One region of the Nocardiopsis sp. EMB25 genome, then DNA from elsewhere that is predicted to be linked to it. Evidence: riboswitches for the same ligand, from Rfam matches in the RefSeq annotation. Region 1 holds a riboswitch; each other region holds the start of a gene.
The links. A riboswitch is a leader RNA that binds a small molecule or an ion and turns the genes downstream of it on or off. The one in region 1 is predicted to bind cobalamin.
Positions count from the first base shown of each region.

Region 2: another riboswitch for cobalamin. It lies ahead of KIK06_RS25450 (CoA-acylating methylmalonate-semialdehyde dehydrogenase); the one in region 1 lies ahead of KIK06_RS23730 (ribonucleoside-diphosphate reductase subunit alpha).
Region 3: another riboswitch for cobalamin. It lies ahead of cobN (cobaltochelatase subunit CobN); the one in region 1 lies ahead of KIK06_RS23730 (ribonucleoside-diphosphate reductase subunit alpha).

Region 1 is NZ_JAMTDN010000001.1:5,352,836-5,357,597, reverse strand. Features, by position in the region: gene KIK06_RS23730 (ribonucleoside-diphosphate reductase subunit alpha) at 93-2,642, opposite strand; cobalamin riboswitch at 2,795-2,987, opposite strand; gene KIK06_RS23725 (hypothetical protein) at 3,293-3,865, opposite strand; gene KIK06_RS23720 (NYN domain-containing protein) at 3,892-4,762, opposite strand, start outside.
Region 2 is NZ_JAMTDN010000001.1:5,712,892-5,717,653, forward strand. Features, by position in the region: gene KIK06_RS25440 (WD40/YVTN/BNR-like repeat-containing protein) at 1-1,035, opposite strand, end outside; gene KIK06_RS25445 (TetR/AcrR family transcriptional regulator) at 1,469-2,056, shown strand; cobalamin riboswitch at 2,185-2,371, shown strand; gene KIK06_RS25450 (CoA-acylating methylmalonate-semialdehyde dehydrogenase) at 2,587-4,113, shown strand; gene KIK06_RS25455 (acyl-CoA dehydrogenase family protein) at 4,124-4,762, shown strand, end outside.
Region 3 is NZ_JAMTDN010000001.1:1,405,082-1,409,843, reverse strand. Features, by position in the region: gene cobN (cobaltochelatase subunit CobN) at 1-2,502, opposite strand, end outside; cobalamin riboswitch at 2,538-2,675, opposite strand; gene KIK06_RS06125 (ABC transporter ATP-binding protein) at 2,695-3,522, opposite strand; gene KIK06_RS06120 (FecCD family ABC transporter permease) at 3,519-4,535, opposite strand; gene KIK06_RS06115 (ABC transporter substrate-binding protein) at 4,532-4,762, opposite strand, start outside.

The DNA of each region.
Region 1 (4,762 bases):
CGTGATGTCTGGGGCCGGGGCCCGAACCGGGGCCGCCCACGACGCGCGCGGACGGCCCCTCGGTTCGTGGCTCCCCGACGGGGTGGGGCCCGCTACTGGCAGGCCTCGCACTCGGGGTCCTCGATGGAGCAGGCCTGGCCGTCCACGATCTCGAACTCGTCCTCACCGGCGGCGGTGGGCGCGGGGCTCGGAGCGGGGCTCGGGCTCGGCGAGGGGGAGGGAGACGGGCTCGGCGCGGGGGCCGGGGCCGGGGTCGCGGACACGGCGTTGAGGCGCCCGTCCGTTCCCTTCAGCGTGCTCTTCTCCACGTGGGTGGCGCTCTGCGAACGCAGGTAGTACGTGGTCTTCAGACCCGAGCGCCACGCCCGACGGTACAGGGCGTCGAGCTTGCGACCGCTGGGAGCGGCCATGTACAGGTTCAGCGACTGAGCCTGGTCGATCCACTTCTGGCGGCGCGACCCGGCGTCGACCAGCCAGTTCGGGTCGACCTCGAAGGCCGTGGCGTACAGGGCCTTGAGGTCGGCGGGAACACGGTCGATGGCGCCCAGGCTGCCGTCGTGCATCTTCAGCTGCGAGACCATGTCGTCGTCCCACAGGCCGCGCTCCTTGAGGTCGCGGACCAGGTACGGGTTGACGACGGTGAAGTCGCCGGACATGTTCGACTTGACGAACAGGTTCCGGTAGACCGGCTCGATCGACTGGCCCACACCGGTGATGTTGGCGATGGTCGCGGTCGGGGCGATCGCCATCACGTTGGAGTTGCGCATCCCGGTGGCGCGCACCCGCTCACGCAGCGAGTCCCAGTCCAGGGTCTCGCCCCGGTCGACGTCCAGGTCACCGCCCCGCGCCTCGGCGAGCGCGCGCAGCGAGTCGATCGGCAGGACGCCCTTGCTCCACAGCGACCCGTCGAAGGTCTCGTAGGAACCGCGCTCGGCCGCGAGCTCCATGGACGCCTCGATGGCGTAGTAGCTGATCAGCTCCATGCTCTCGTCGGCGAAGTCGACGGCGCCCTCGGAGGCGAACGGGGTGCGCAGCTTGAACAGCGCGTCCTGGAAGCCCATGAGGCCCAGACCCACCGGACGGTGGCGCATGTTCGCGCGGCGCGCCTCGGGGATCGTGTAGAAGTTCACGTCGATGACGTTGTCGAGCATCCGCACGGCGGTGCGCACGGTGCGGCGCAGGCGCTCGGCGTCCAGGCCGTTGGGGCCGGTGTGCTGGGCCAGGTTGACCGAGCCCAGGTTGCAGACGGCGACCTCGTCGGCGCTGGTGTTCAGCGTGATCTCGGTGCACAGGTTGGACGAGTGCACGACACCCGAGTGCTGCTGCGGGGAGCGCAGGTTGCACGGGTCCTTGAACGTGATCCACGGGTGGCCGGTCTCGAACAGCATGGTGAGCATGCGGCGCCACAGGTCGACGGCCTGGACCTTCTTGAAGACCTTGATCCGCCCCGCCTCGGCCTCGGCCTCGTAGTGGGCGTATGCCTCGGCGAACTCGGTCCCGTACTTGTCGTGCAGGTCGGTGACCTCGTCCGGCGAGAACAGCGTCCAGGAGCCGCCCTCCTCCACACGCTTCATGAACAGGTCCGGAACCCAGTTCGCGGTGTTCATGTCGTGGGTGCGGCGACGCTCGTCACCGGTGTTCTTGCGGAGGTCGAGGAACTCCTCGATGTCGATGTGCCAGGTCTCCAGGTAGGCGCAGACCGCGCCCTTGCGCTTGCCGCCCTGGTTGACCGCGACGGCGGTGTCGTTGGCGATCTTCAGGAACGGGACGACGCCCTGGCTCTTGCCGTTGGTGCCGCGGATGTGCGAGCCGAGGCCGCGCACCGGCGTCCAGTCGTTGCCGAGGCCGCCCGAGTACTTGGACAGCATCGCGTTGTTGCTGATGCCGTGGAAGATCGAGTGGAGGTCGTCGCCGACGGTGGTGAGGAAGCAGGACGACAGCTGCGCGCGCACCGTCCCCGAGTTGAACAGGGTCGGCGTGGAGGCCATGAAGTCGAACGAGGACAGCAGCTCGTAGAACTCGATGGCGCGGGCGTCGCGGTCGTCCTCGTTCAGGGCCAGACCCATGGCGACGCGCATGAAGAACGCCTGCGGCAGCTCGTAGCGGACCTCGTCGCTGTGCAGGAAGTAGCGGTCGTAGAGGGTCTGGATGCCGAGGAAGGTGAAGTTCTCGTCCCGCTCGGGGCGCAGGGCGGCCCCCAGGCGCTCCAGGTCGAACGTGGCCAGGGCCGGGTCGAGCTGGCCGAGGTCGATGCCGCGGCCGACGTAGGCGGCCAGGTAGGCGGCGTAGCGGTCGGCCATCTCGGACTGGCTGGCGGCCTGCGGGGCGCCCGCGATGAAGGTGAGGGCCTCGCGGCGGAGCTTGTCCAGCAGCAGGCGGGCGGCCACGTAGGAGTAGTCGGGATCGACCTCCACGAAGCTGCGGGCTGCCATGACCAGGGCGAGCTCCACCTCGGCGTCCGAGATGCCGGGGTAGAACCCGCGGCGCGCCTCGGTGAGGACCTTGTCCGCCGAAACACCGGTGAGCCGCGCGCAGGCCTCGGTTACGACGTGCTCGATCCGGTCGACGGCGGCGGGGGGCGCGCCGTCGTGGGTCGGCTCGGGCCGAACGGATGCGGGCACGGCCTCGACGTCAAGGGTCATACAGCGGCTCCAACCTCGGTAGAAGAGTCCCGGCGGGGAGGGACACGAGAAACACGGCCACGGCACACCGGTGGTCCGACACGCTGAGTGCGCGTGGTCACGTGACCGGTGGGTCGCGGTGGCCCGCTCTCGAAGCCCCGTCGTCGGCGCACGGTCGGTGCGCGCTGGCGGCAGGTCCTCGGGCTCACGGGCGCCCTCCTGACCGTCGCTCCCCGGGGGTCACTCGGGGGAGTCTCGTGTGCGACGCAGATCGATCCCGCTCACCGCTGCGGGGCAGCCCCGGATTCACACCGGGTTCCCTCTTGCCTCACCCCTGGGGGGTGAACCACCAGCGGGAGAGATACTACATCTAGGGGATGGGGCGTTGGAACACCGCAAGATGATGGCGTGTCATCGATTTTCTGGCCGCGGCGACCATGGCTGAGGGCACGCCCGAGACGTGGTATGGGGCGCGTCGATCCATCTGCTTCGTGGGGGTTTCGCTCACCGATCCGGGGGTGTTCGCGACCGCGACCGGACACAGCCTAGGGGCCCGCGAGGGGTGTGACGCACCAGGCGCGTCAGAAAGCTCACGACCGCGTCGCGGGTCACGTCGGGGGCGCGCTCCGGACCCGGCCGACGACCGGCGCCCGGACCGGGCCCGCCGGGGGTCAGTCGCCGTCCAGCAGGCCGTCCAGGTCGTCCTCCCCCAGTCCCAGGTCGGTGCGGATGCGGAAGCGAATCCTCAGGAGCTCGTCCAGCAGGTCCCGCACGTACGGGGAGGCGGTGGCGTCCAGATGCGCGCGGATCCCGGCGGTCGCCCAGCGCTCAGCGCCCCCGAGGTCGTCGTGGGCGTAGAGCACCTCCGCGATGTGCACGTGGGTGGGCAGCCCCAGCAACGACTCGTTCTCCAGGCGTTTGAGCTGCGCATAGGCCCGGTCTGCCTCGTCCAGTTGCAGCAGGGCGCCCGCGCTCAGGGCACGCGCGTCGATCACCGTCGGGCCGCCGTCGTCGATCGCCCGTTGGTAGGCCGCGCACGCGTGCTCGTACTCCTGGGCGATCTCCCACTGCTCCCCCGCGCGGACGAACAGTTCGGCGCGGGTGATCTCGCTCCCGGCGTCCACACGGTTGGCCAGGTCCTGCAACTGGGCGGCGACGGGGCCGTGCTCACCCGACCGGACGGCGTGGAACTCCATACGGTCGAGATCTGCCGTCGTCACGTGGGTCAACCGCATCGCCCCCATCCCCTACTCGCACTCCCACGCGCCGATCAGGGCCTGGCGCGCTCCAGTGCCTGCCAGAACCCCTGGCGCAGTCCGTCCCGGACCTCGTCCCTCAACAGGTGGTCGATCGGCAGCGAAGAGCCCTGGAGCAGACGCGCCTCCAGGTCGGAGGGCATCCGGGGTCTCCGGGCGAGAACCGCCTCGACCCACAGGGCGGGCGCCTCGCGCGCGATCGACTCCGCGAAGTCGTTCCCTTCTTTGCGTGCGACATGCACCGCATCGTCAACGGTATGCGCGGCGGCGCGTGTCTGCTGGGGATATCCAGGACTGGAACCGGGTTCCTGGTGTCCCCGAGGATCGAAGCGTTCGTCGTGTTCGGGACCAGTACGTGGCGGACCCCCGTATCCGGGAGCCGCCCCGCCGCGGCGGGCGGCGTCAGTTTCCGTACTGGTCCCATAGGTAGGGTTTGCGTCGTTCGCACCCCCGAAACCCGCATTGTCCCCCGGACCGAAGCGTGGGTCCGCCTGGGGCGGCGGCCCGCTTCTCTGCGGCGGCGGGTGGCCCTGGGGGTTGTCGGAGGCGAAGGAGCGCTGCGGCCCGGTTCCCCCCGCGAAGGACTGCTGGGGCCCCGTCCCACCGGCGAACGGCTGCTGCGCGTCGGCCGCGCCCGCGAAGGACTGCTGGCTCCCCGTCCCGCCCGCGAAGGACTGCTGTGGCCCCGTGCCGGCCGTGAACGCGGGCTGGGGGCCCGCCGCGGCATGGGTGTTGGCACCGGGCTGCGGGGAGGCTGGTCTGCCGGAAAGGCCGTATCCGTTCTGCTCCGCGCCCCGCACCGGTTGGTCTCCGGGAGGATAGACCCCCTGGCCGTTCTGCCCGCCGGGTCCGGTCGGCGACGGCGTCGTGCCCGGGTAGGCGCCG
Region 2 (4,762 bases), 360 kb from region 1:
GTCGTCCGTGGCGGCGTAGACGTCACCCGTCCGGGTGCCGAAGTAGAACCCCGGCACGTCCGCCCCGTCCGTGCAGGCCGCGTCGCGCAGGACGATCCCGAAGTAGGGCTCCTGCGGCAGGCCCTCGGTGACCGGCCGCCAGCTGTCACCGCCGTCGTCCGTGCGGTACACGCCCAGGCGGTCGCCGGGCGGCAGGTGCACCTCCTGGCTGATCACCGGGAAGGTGAGCGCGGTTTCCGGACGGCTCGGGTGCGTGACCACGGCGAACCCGAAGTTGGAGGGCAGGCCCTCCTCGATGGACGTCCACCCCTCCCCGGCGGGGTCCGCGCTGCGGTAGACCCCGTGGTGGTTCTGGAGGTAGAGGACCCCGTTCGGTGCCGCCGCGACCTTGTGGACGCACTGGCCGTACTCGGGCTCCTCGTCCGGGAGGAACACGGCCGAGACGCCCTTGTTCGCCGGTGTCCAGGTCGCCCCGGCGTCGCGGGTCTGGTAGACACCGCCGGTGGACATGGCGACGGTCATGGCCTCCGGAGCGCGGTCGCCCGCCCCCAGGAGCCCCGGCAGGATGGTGTGGATCGCGCCGCCGCCCGCACCGGGGAACCAGTCCGCGCGGTGGGGGTGGTCCCAGAGGGGACGCACCAGCCTGAAGCTCAGTCCTGCGTCCGTCGACCGGAAGAGGGCGTGCGGTTCCACACCCGCGTACACCGTGTCGGGCTCGGGCCCGAACGCGAACTGCCAGACGCGGGTGAACGAGGCGTCGGTGTCCTCGGGGAAGGCGATGGGCGCGGTGCCCGGTTCGTGCCACGACGCCCCGTTGTCGTCGCTGTACCAGACACTCGGGCCGAAGTGTGAGCTCTCGGCTCCGGCGAGGATGCGGCCGGAGCGCGGGTCGACGCCGACGGCGTACACCGCGCTCATGCTCGCGTAGTCGGCCGCGTCCAGCCGGTGGGGGCCGGTCACCTCCCATGCGCGCCGATCCTCGCTCTTGGCGGTGAAGAGCCCCTTGCGCGTACCGATGACCAGGAGATACGTCATAACCAACTCCAGGGTGTGATGCAGGTCTCCCACTGTGGCACAGGGGGCCGTCATTCTGGGGGAGGTCGCGTGAACTGTGCGGTGCGCCTATAGTTAGGAAACTTAACTATTTTGTTGGGTGGAGAATTTTGGTCGGCTGACAAAATGGTCGGCCCATCGGTGGCATAACCTGCGTGAGTGGGGAACCACATTCCACGTCGGCTCCGGCCGGTCTCCGGAAGGCGGTTGTCACCCGGCGTCGGTTCTGCAATAAAATTCCGGGCCAACCGGAACATGTGCGTAGGGTCCCCGGCTGAGCCCGACGCCCGTGTCCGCAACCAGATCGGCCAAACGACTTCCCGCTACCCAGGTGCTCACGGAGCGTTTTGGGACCAGAGTACTTATGGTCTCGAGTCTCACGGAGAACCGGGTTCCCACTCGATAGGGTTGCCTCATGCACCACCCCCCGGACACGCTCCACGCCCGTAAACGGCGTAAGGCCCGCGCGTTGATCGTGTCGGCCGCCTTCCAGCTCTTCGACGAGCACGGATTCGACAACGTCACCGTCGCGGCGATCGCCGAACGCGCCGAGGTGGGGCGTACCACCTTCTTCCGGTACTTCGGGGACAAGCAGCAGGTGCTGTTCGCGGACGACGCGGATGAGATCGAGCGCGTGTGTGCCCACGTGCGCGAGAAGGCGTCCGCCTCGGTGGGGGACGACCTCGGTGCCGCGGTCGGACTCCTCCGCGAGGCGGGCGTCCGTCCGCACACCTCCCTGTCGCCCGATCACGCGGCGGTGCTGATGCGGCTGCTGCGTGAGAGCGACGACCTCAAGTCCCGCCACCTCCTGGTGCAGCAGTGCCGGGCCGACAAACTGGCGAACGCGCTCATGGAGGTCGGTGCGACGGAGGCCGTGGCCGTCCTGGCCGCTCACGTCGCCATGGCCTGCGAGCTCACCGCGATGCGCCTGGCGGAGGGGCCGGAGGCCGTTCCCGCCCATCTGGACGAGGCCCACGAGCTCCTCGCGGGGCTGGACCGGTAGCGCCCCCGGTCAGGCGCGCCGACGCGCGTCCGTCCGTCTCCCCGTCCCGGGCCGCCGACTCCGGTTCCACCCAGAACACCCCCTCGACCCGTGTGGCCCGGGTCACACTCCCTGGGCCCTGGATTTACTTGGACGTCCAACTATATGGTGGGCGTCACAGAGCCGCGGTGCAGGGAAGCCGGTGGGAATCCGGCACGGTCCCGCCACTGTGTCCGGGAAGCGCTCGCCCAGACGATGCCACTGGCGTCAGCCGGGAAGGCGGGGAGAGCGCGCTGATCCGGGAGTCAGGATACCGGCCGCGGCTGTCGACAACCGTGTGATCCACGAGGATGGAGCGAGCACGCATGGCACCGGTACGCGCCCACGCGACCCGGCCCGGGCACGGAACGCCGCCCGGGCACGCGATCGGGCACGACCGCTGAACCCGGCGACCCGACACCACGGGCCGCCCGGCCGGCCGCGCACCATCGCGGCCCCGTTCCCCCATGCCCCCGTGCCCCGCTCCGCCTCCAGACGAGAGCTGGTGCGCCATGGTCAGTGAGACCCACGAACCCAACGAGCCCCGCGAACTCACGCACTTCGTGCATGGAAAGCACGTCCCCGGGCGGTCGGGCGCCTTCGGCGACGTCCACGACCCCAACAACGGCACCGTGCAGGCCCGCGTCCCCCTCGCCGACCGGGCCGAGACCGAGGCCGTCATCGCCGACGCCGAGGCCGCCCAGGCCGAGTGGGCCGCCTGGAACCCCCAGCGCCGCGCCCGCGTCCTCCTCCGCTTCCTCCAACTCGTCGACGACGAGCGCGACACCCTCGCCCGCCTCCTGTCCGCCGAACACGGCAAGACCGTCCCCGACGCGCACGGCGACATCCAGCGCGGCCTGGAGGTGGTCGAGTTCGCCGCCGGGATCCCGCACCTGCTCAAGGGCGAGTTCACCGACAACGCCGGGACCGGGATCGACGTCCACTCCCTCCGCCAGCCACTGGGCGTCGTCGCGGGCATCACCCCGTTCAACTTCCCCGCGATGATCCCGCTCTGGAAGGCCGCCCCCTCCCTCGCCTGCGGCAACGCGTTCATCCTCAAGCCCTCCGAGCGCGACCCCTCCGTCCCGCTCCGCCTCGCCGAGCTCTTCCTCGAGGCGGGGCTGCCCCCGGGCGTGCTCAACGTCGTCAACGGCGGCAAGGAGACCGTCGACACCCTGCTCACCGACCCCCGCGTGGCCGCCGTCGGGTTCGTCGGCTCCACCCCCATCGCCGAGTACGTCTACACGACCGCGACCGCGCACGGTAAGCGGGCCCAGTGCTTCGGCGGGGCCAAGAACCACATGATCGTCATGCCCGACGCCGACCTCGACCAGGCCGTGGACGCCCTGCTCGGCGCCGGTTACGGGTCCGCGGGCGAACGCTGCATGGCCGTGTCCGTGGCCGTCCCGGTCGGGCGGGAGACCGCCGACGCCCTGGTCGCCCGCCTCACCGAGCGCATCGGCGCCCTCCGCGTCGGGCCCTCCCACGACCCCGACGCCGACTTCGGCCCGCTCGTCACGCGCGAGGCCCTGGAGCGGGTCGAGCGCTACGTGGACCTGGGCGTCGAGGAGGGCGCGGAACTGGTCATGGACGGGCGCGGGCACACCGTCCCCGGATACGAGGACGGGTTCTTCACCGGCCCCAGCCTCTTCGACCGGGTCACCACCGACATGCGGATCTACCGCGAGGAGATCTTCGGCCCCGTGCTCTCCGTCGTGCGCGCGGACACCTACGAGGAGGCCCTCCGCCTGCCCAGCGAGCACGAGTACGGCAACGGCGTCGCGATCTTCACCCGCGACGGCGACACCGCCCGCGACTTCTCCCAGCGCGTCAACACCGGCATGGTCGGCGTCAACGTGCCGATCCCGGTCCCCGTCGCCTACCACACCTTCGGCGGCTGGAAGCGGTCCGGGTTCGGCGACCTCAACCAGCACGGCCCCGACTCGATCCGGTTCCACACGCGCACCAAGACCGTCACCTCCCGGTGGCCGTCCGGGGCCAAGGAGGGCGCCAGCTTCACGATCCCGGTCATGCGCTAGGCGGCCCCCGTTGAACACACTCACCGAGGACCAGCTCATCCTGGCCGAGACCGCCCGCGACTTCGCCCGCGAGCACCTCGCGCCGCACGCCGTCGAGTGGGACCAGGCCAAGCACTTCCCCGTGGACGTGCTCCGCAAGGCCGCCGAACTCGGACTGGGCGGCGTGTACGTCGGCGAGGGGTCCGGGGGCTCCGGCCTGACCCGCCTCGACGGCGCCATCGTCTTCGAGGCCCTGGCCACCGGCTGCCCGTCCATCGCCGGGTACCTGTCCATCCACAACATGGTCGCCTGGATGGTCGACCGCTACGGCTCCGACGAACAGCGGGCCCGCTGGCTGCCCGACCTCTGCTCCGCCCAGACCCTGGGCAGCTACTGCCTCACCGAACCCGGCGCGGGCTCCGACGCCGCCGCGCTCGGCACGCGCGCCGAGCGCGACGGCGACCACTACGTCATCACCGGCACCAAGCAGTTCATCTCCGGCGCGGGCGCGTCTGAGGTGTACCTGGTCATGGCCCGGACCGGGGACACCGGATCCTCCGGCGTGTCCGCGTTCGTCGTCCACCGCGACGACCCGGGGCTGTCCTTCGGCGCCAACGAGACCAAGATGGGCTGGAACGCCCAACCCACGCGCCAGGTGATCCTGGACGCC
Region 3 (4,762 bases), 3.9 Mb from region 1:
CAGGTGGCGGCGCAGCAGGGAGTCGGCCATGGCCTGCCCGGTCTGCCAGGCGAGCCGGGAGGGGACGGCGCGGGGGTCGACGGTGTAGAAGTTGCGGCCGGTCGGCAGCACGTTGACCAGGCCGCGCAGCGGGGAGCCGGACGGGCCCGCCGGGACGAAGCCGCCGGTCAGGGCGTGAAGGACGTGGTCGAGTTCGTCGGTGGTGCGGGCGAGGCGGGGCACCACCTGCGTGGCGGCGAACTCCAGGACGCGGCGCACCTCGGGGTCGTCGTGCAGTCCTGCCACGGCGGCGGGGTCCCAGTCGGCGGCCTCCATCCGCTCGACGAGGCTCCGGGCCAGCGCCTCCGCCTCGTCGACCTCGCGCGTCGGCGCGTCCTCCTTCAGGCCGAGGGCGGCACGCAGGCCGGGTACCGCACGGCCGACGCCACCCCAGATCTGGGCGGCGCGCAGGATCGACAGGGCCAGGTTCACCCGGGCCTCGCCCGAGGGGGCCTCGCCGAGCACGTGCAGGCCGTCGCGGATCTGGGTGTCCTTGATCTCGCACAGCCAGCCGTCGACGTGCAGGAGGAAGTCGTCGAACTCCTCGTCGTCGGGGCGCTCCTCCAGGCCCAGGTCGCGGTGCATCTCCGCCGCGCGCATCAGGGACCAGATCTCGCCCCGGACCGCGGGCAGCTTGGCCGGGTCCATGGCCGCGATGTTGGCGTGCTCGTCGAGCAGCTGCTCCAGGCGGGCGATGTCGCCGTAACTCTCCGCGCGCGCCATCGGCGGGATGAGGTGGTCGACGACCGTGGCGTGGGCGCGCCGCTTGGCCTGGGCGCCCTCGCCCGGGTCGTTGACCAGGAACGGGTAGACCAGCGGCAGGTCGCCGAGGGCGGCGTCGGTGGCGCAGGCGGCGGACAGGGCGGCGTTCTTGCCGGGCAGCCACTCCAGTGAACCGTGCTTGCCGAGGTGGACGACGGCGTGCGCGCCGAAACCGTGCTCCAGCCAGCGGTAGGCGGCCAGGTAGTGGTGGCTCGGCGGCAGGTCGGGGTCGTGGTAGATGGCGATGGGGTTCTCGCCGAAGCCACGCGGCGGCTGGACCAGGACCACGACGTTTCCGGCCCGCAGCGCGGCGAGGACGAGTTCGCCCTCGTCGTTGACGTACAGGCGGCCGGGGGCGGGCCCCCAGGCCTCGGTCATCGAGTCCTTCAACGCGGCGGGCAGGCCCTCGGTCCAGGCGGCGTACTCCTCGGGGGTGATCCGCACCTGGGCGTCGGTCAGCTGGACGGAGGTCAACCAGTCCTCGTCCTGGCCTCCCGCCTCGATCAGGGCGTGGATCAGCGCGTCGCCCGCCTCGGTGTCGTCGGGCAGGTCCAGGCCGGGCAGGTCGCCGGGCTCGCCCAGGTCATAGCCCTCGGCGCGCATGCGGCGCAGCAGGCGGACCAGGGACCGGGGTGTGTCGAGCCCGACGGCGTTGCCGATGCGGGCGTGCTTGGTCGGGTAGGCGGACAGGACGACCGCGACCCGCTTCTCGGCGGGGGGCACGTGCCGCAGCCGGGCGTGGGCGGCGGCGATCCCGGCCAGGCGGGCGCAGCGTTCGGGGTCGGCGACGTAGCGGGGCAGTCCGTCCTGGTCGATCTCCTTGAAGGAGAACGGCACGGTGATGATCCGGCCGTCGAACTCCGGGATGGCGATCTGGCTCGCCGAGTCGAGCGGGGTGACGCCGTCGTCGGAGGCCTCCCAGTCGGCGCGGGAGCTGGTCAGGCACAGCCCCTGGAGGACGGGAACGTCCAGGGCGGCCATCCGTTCCACGTCCCAGGCCTCGTCGTCCTCACCGGCGCTCGCGGACGCGGGCACGCTGCCGCCCGCCGCGAGGACGGTGACCACCAGCGCGTCGAAGCCGCCGAGCGCCTCGTACAGATCGTCGGGGGCCGAGCGCAGCGACCCGGCGAACACGGGGACGCCCACGGCCTTCCCGGTCGCGTCGACGGCGTCGGCCAGGGCGTGCGCGAACGCGGTGTTGCCACCGGCCTCGTGGGCCCGGTAGTAGAGGATGCCCACGCGTGGGAGGGCGGGGTCCTGGGGCACGTCGCGCGCGGCCAGGCCCCACAGCGGGACGGGGGCCGGCGGGTCGAACCCCTCACCGGTCAGCAGCACGGTGTCGGACAGGAAGGCGTGCAGGCGTCCGAGGTTGTCGGGGCCGCCCTCGGCGAGGTAGCGGTGGGCGTCGGTGGCCACGCCGATCGGGACGGTGGAGTGCTCCATCAGTTCGGCGCTGGGCTGCTGTTCGCCGCTGAGGACGACCAGGGGCGTGCCCCGCTCGCGGACGGCGGCGAGTCCGGACCACAGGTCGTGCGGAGAGCCGAGCAGCCGCACGACCACGAGGTCGGCGCCCTCGACGGTGGCGGTGAGTTCCGCCTCGGATGCGCGGGACGGGTTCGCCCACGTGTACGCGGCGTGGCTGGCCCTCGCGGAGAGCAGGTCGGTGTCGGACGTGGACAGCAGAGCGATCCGTGTGGTCACGGTCGGATTCCTCCCTCGGGGTTCTCGCCCCATCGGCGGTCGGAGCGCCCGAGGCCAGTGTCTGGCTCAACCCCCCGGGGGTAGGGGGTCTGACAGTGGCGGAACCGCCCCGGATTCACACCGGGTTCCTGTACCACGAGCGAAGGATTCACACCTTAACGGGCCGCGCACGGCCCCGTCCCGGCGGGGAGCTCAGGAGCCGGCGGGTCGGGTCGACGGGTCCGACGCATCCGCCGGGTCGGGTGCGCGGCGCAGGAACCGGATCACCGGGCGGCCGCGGTCGGAGGTGACCTCGGCCCGGACCCCGTAGACCTCCCCGATGAGAGAGGGGGTCAGGACCTCGGCGGGCTTTCCCTCGGCGACGGCGCGGCCGTCCCGCAGCACGAGCAGGCGGTCGCAGTACATCGCGGCCAGGTTGAGGTCGTGCAGGGCGATCACGGTGGTGACCGGCAGGCCCGTGACCAGTTCCAGCAGGTCGAGCTGGTACTGGATGTCGAGGTGGTTGGTCGGCTCGTCGAGCAGGAGCTCGCTCGGCTCCTGGGCGAGGGCGCGGGCGATCTGGGCGCGTTGGCGTTCGCCCCCGGACAGCGTGTGCCAGAACCGGTCGGCCCGGTCGGTGAGGCCGGTGCGTTCCAGGGCCGCCGCCACGGCGCGGGCGTCGGTGGCGGACAGGGGTGACCAGGGGCGGCGGTGCGGGATGCGCCCCAGGGCCACGACGTCGCGGATGGTCAGCTCGGTCTGGGTGTGCGCGTTCTGTTGGACGGTGGCGACCCGCCGGGCCACGGCGCGGCGGCCGAACCGGGGCAGCGGCAGTCCGTCCAGGGTGACCGCTCCGGTGGAGGGAGCGAGGACACCGGAGAGCAGCCTCAGCAGCGTGGACTTCCCGGAGCCGTTGGGGCCGAGCAGACCGATGGTCTCGCCGGGGCGCGGAGCGACGGTCACACCGTCGAGGACGAACCCACCGTCGGCCCGGCGGCTCACCCGGTCGGCGTGCAGCCCCGTGTGGTCGGACTCGGTCACGTCTGCCTCCTGGATCGGTACAGCACGGCGACGAAGGCGGGCACGCCGATGAGGGAGGTCACCACTCCCACGGGGATCTCCTGCGGGTCCAGCGCGGTGCGGGCGACCGTGTCCACCCACACCAGGAAGACGGCCCCGGTCAGCGCGGTGACGGGGAGGAGTCTGGCGTGGCCGGAGCCGGTGAGCGCACGGGCCGCGTGCGGTAGCACCAGCCCCACGAACCCGATCGCCCCGGCGGCGCTGACGAGCGCCGCGGTGAGAAGGGCGGTGGCGCACAGGAGCACCAGTCGGGCGCGGCCCACCCGGACACCCAGGTTCGCGGCGGCCTCCTCACCGAAGGCGAAGGCGTCCAGGGTGGTGGTGTGGGCGAGGCAGACGACGAGCACACCGACCAGCACCAGCGAGCACAGCGCCACGTCGGCCCAGCCCGCGCCGCTGAGCGACCCCAGCAGCCAGAACAGCACGCCGCGCGTGGTCTCCGCGTCCGCCGAGGTCAGCACGACGAACGAGGTCAGCGCCGAGAACAGCTGCATGGCCGCGACCCCGGACAGCACGACGCGGTCCATGGTCGCGCCCAGACTGTGGCTGAGCAGGATGACCATCCCGAAGGAAAGCAGCGCCCCGACGAAGGCGCCCGCCGACAGGGACAGCACCCCGGCGCCCCACCCGAGGACGATCACGGCGACCGCGCCGGTGGAGGCACCGGAGGACACCCCGAGCACGAAGGGGTCCGCCAGCGGGTTGCGGAGCAGGGACTGCATGACCGCGCCGCACAGGGCCAGTCCCGCCCCGCACACCGCGGCGAGCAGGGTGCGGGGCATCCGGAGGTTCCACACGATGCCGTCCCGCAACGGGTTCAGGGCGGTGTCGCCCACCCCGAGGTGGGCCGAGACCGAGCGCCAGACGTCGACCGTGGTGATGTCGGCGGGGCCGATGGTCACGGCGACCGCGACCGAAGCGGTCAGGGCCGCCAGTCCACCGCAGACGAGCAGTGCGAGACGGGCACCGCTCACTGGGAGAGCCCGAGGTCCCGCAGCCCGGCGGCGACCTGCTCGATCCCCTCGACCGTGCGGATCGTGGGGTTCATGGCCTGGCCGCTGAGCAGGATGTACCGCTCCTCGGTGACCGCGGTGAGGTTGCGGGTGGCGGGGTTGCCCTCAAGGAAGTCGATCTTGGCCTCGGCGCTCTCGGCCGTCTGGGCCTCCCGGGTCAGGTCGCCGAGCACGATGACGTCGGGGTC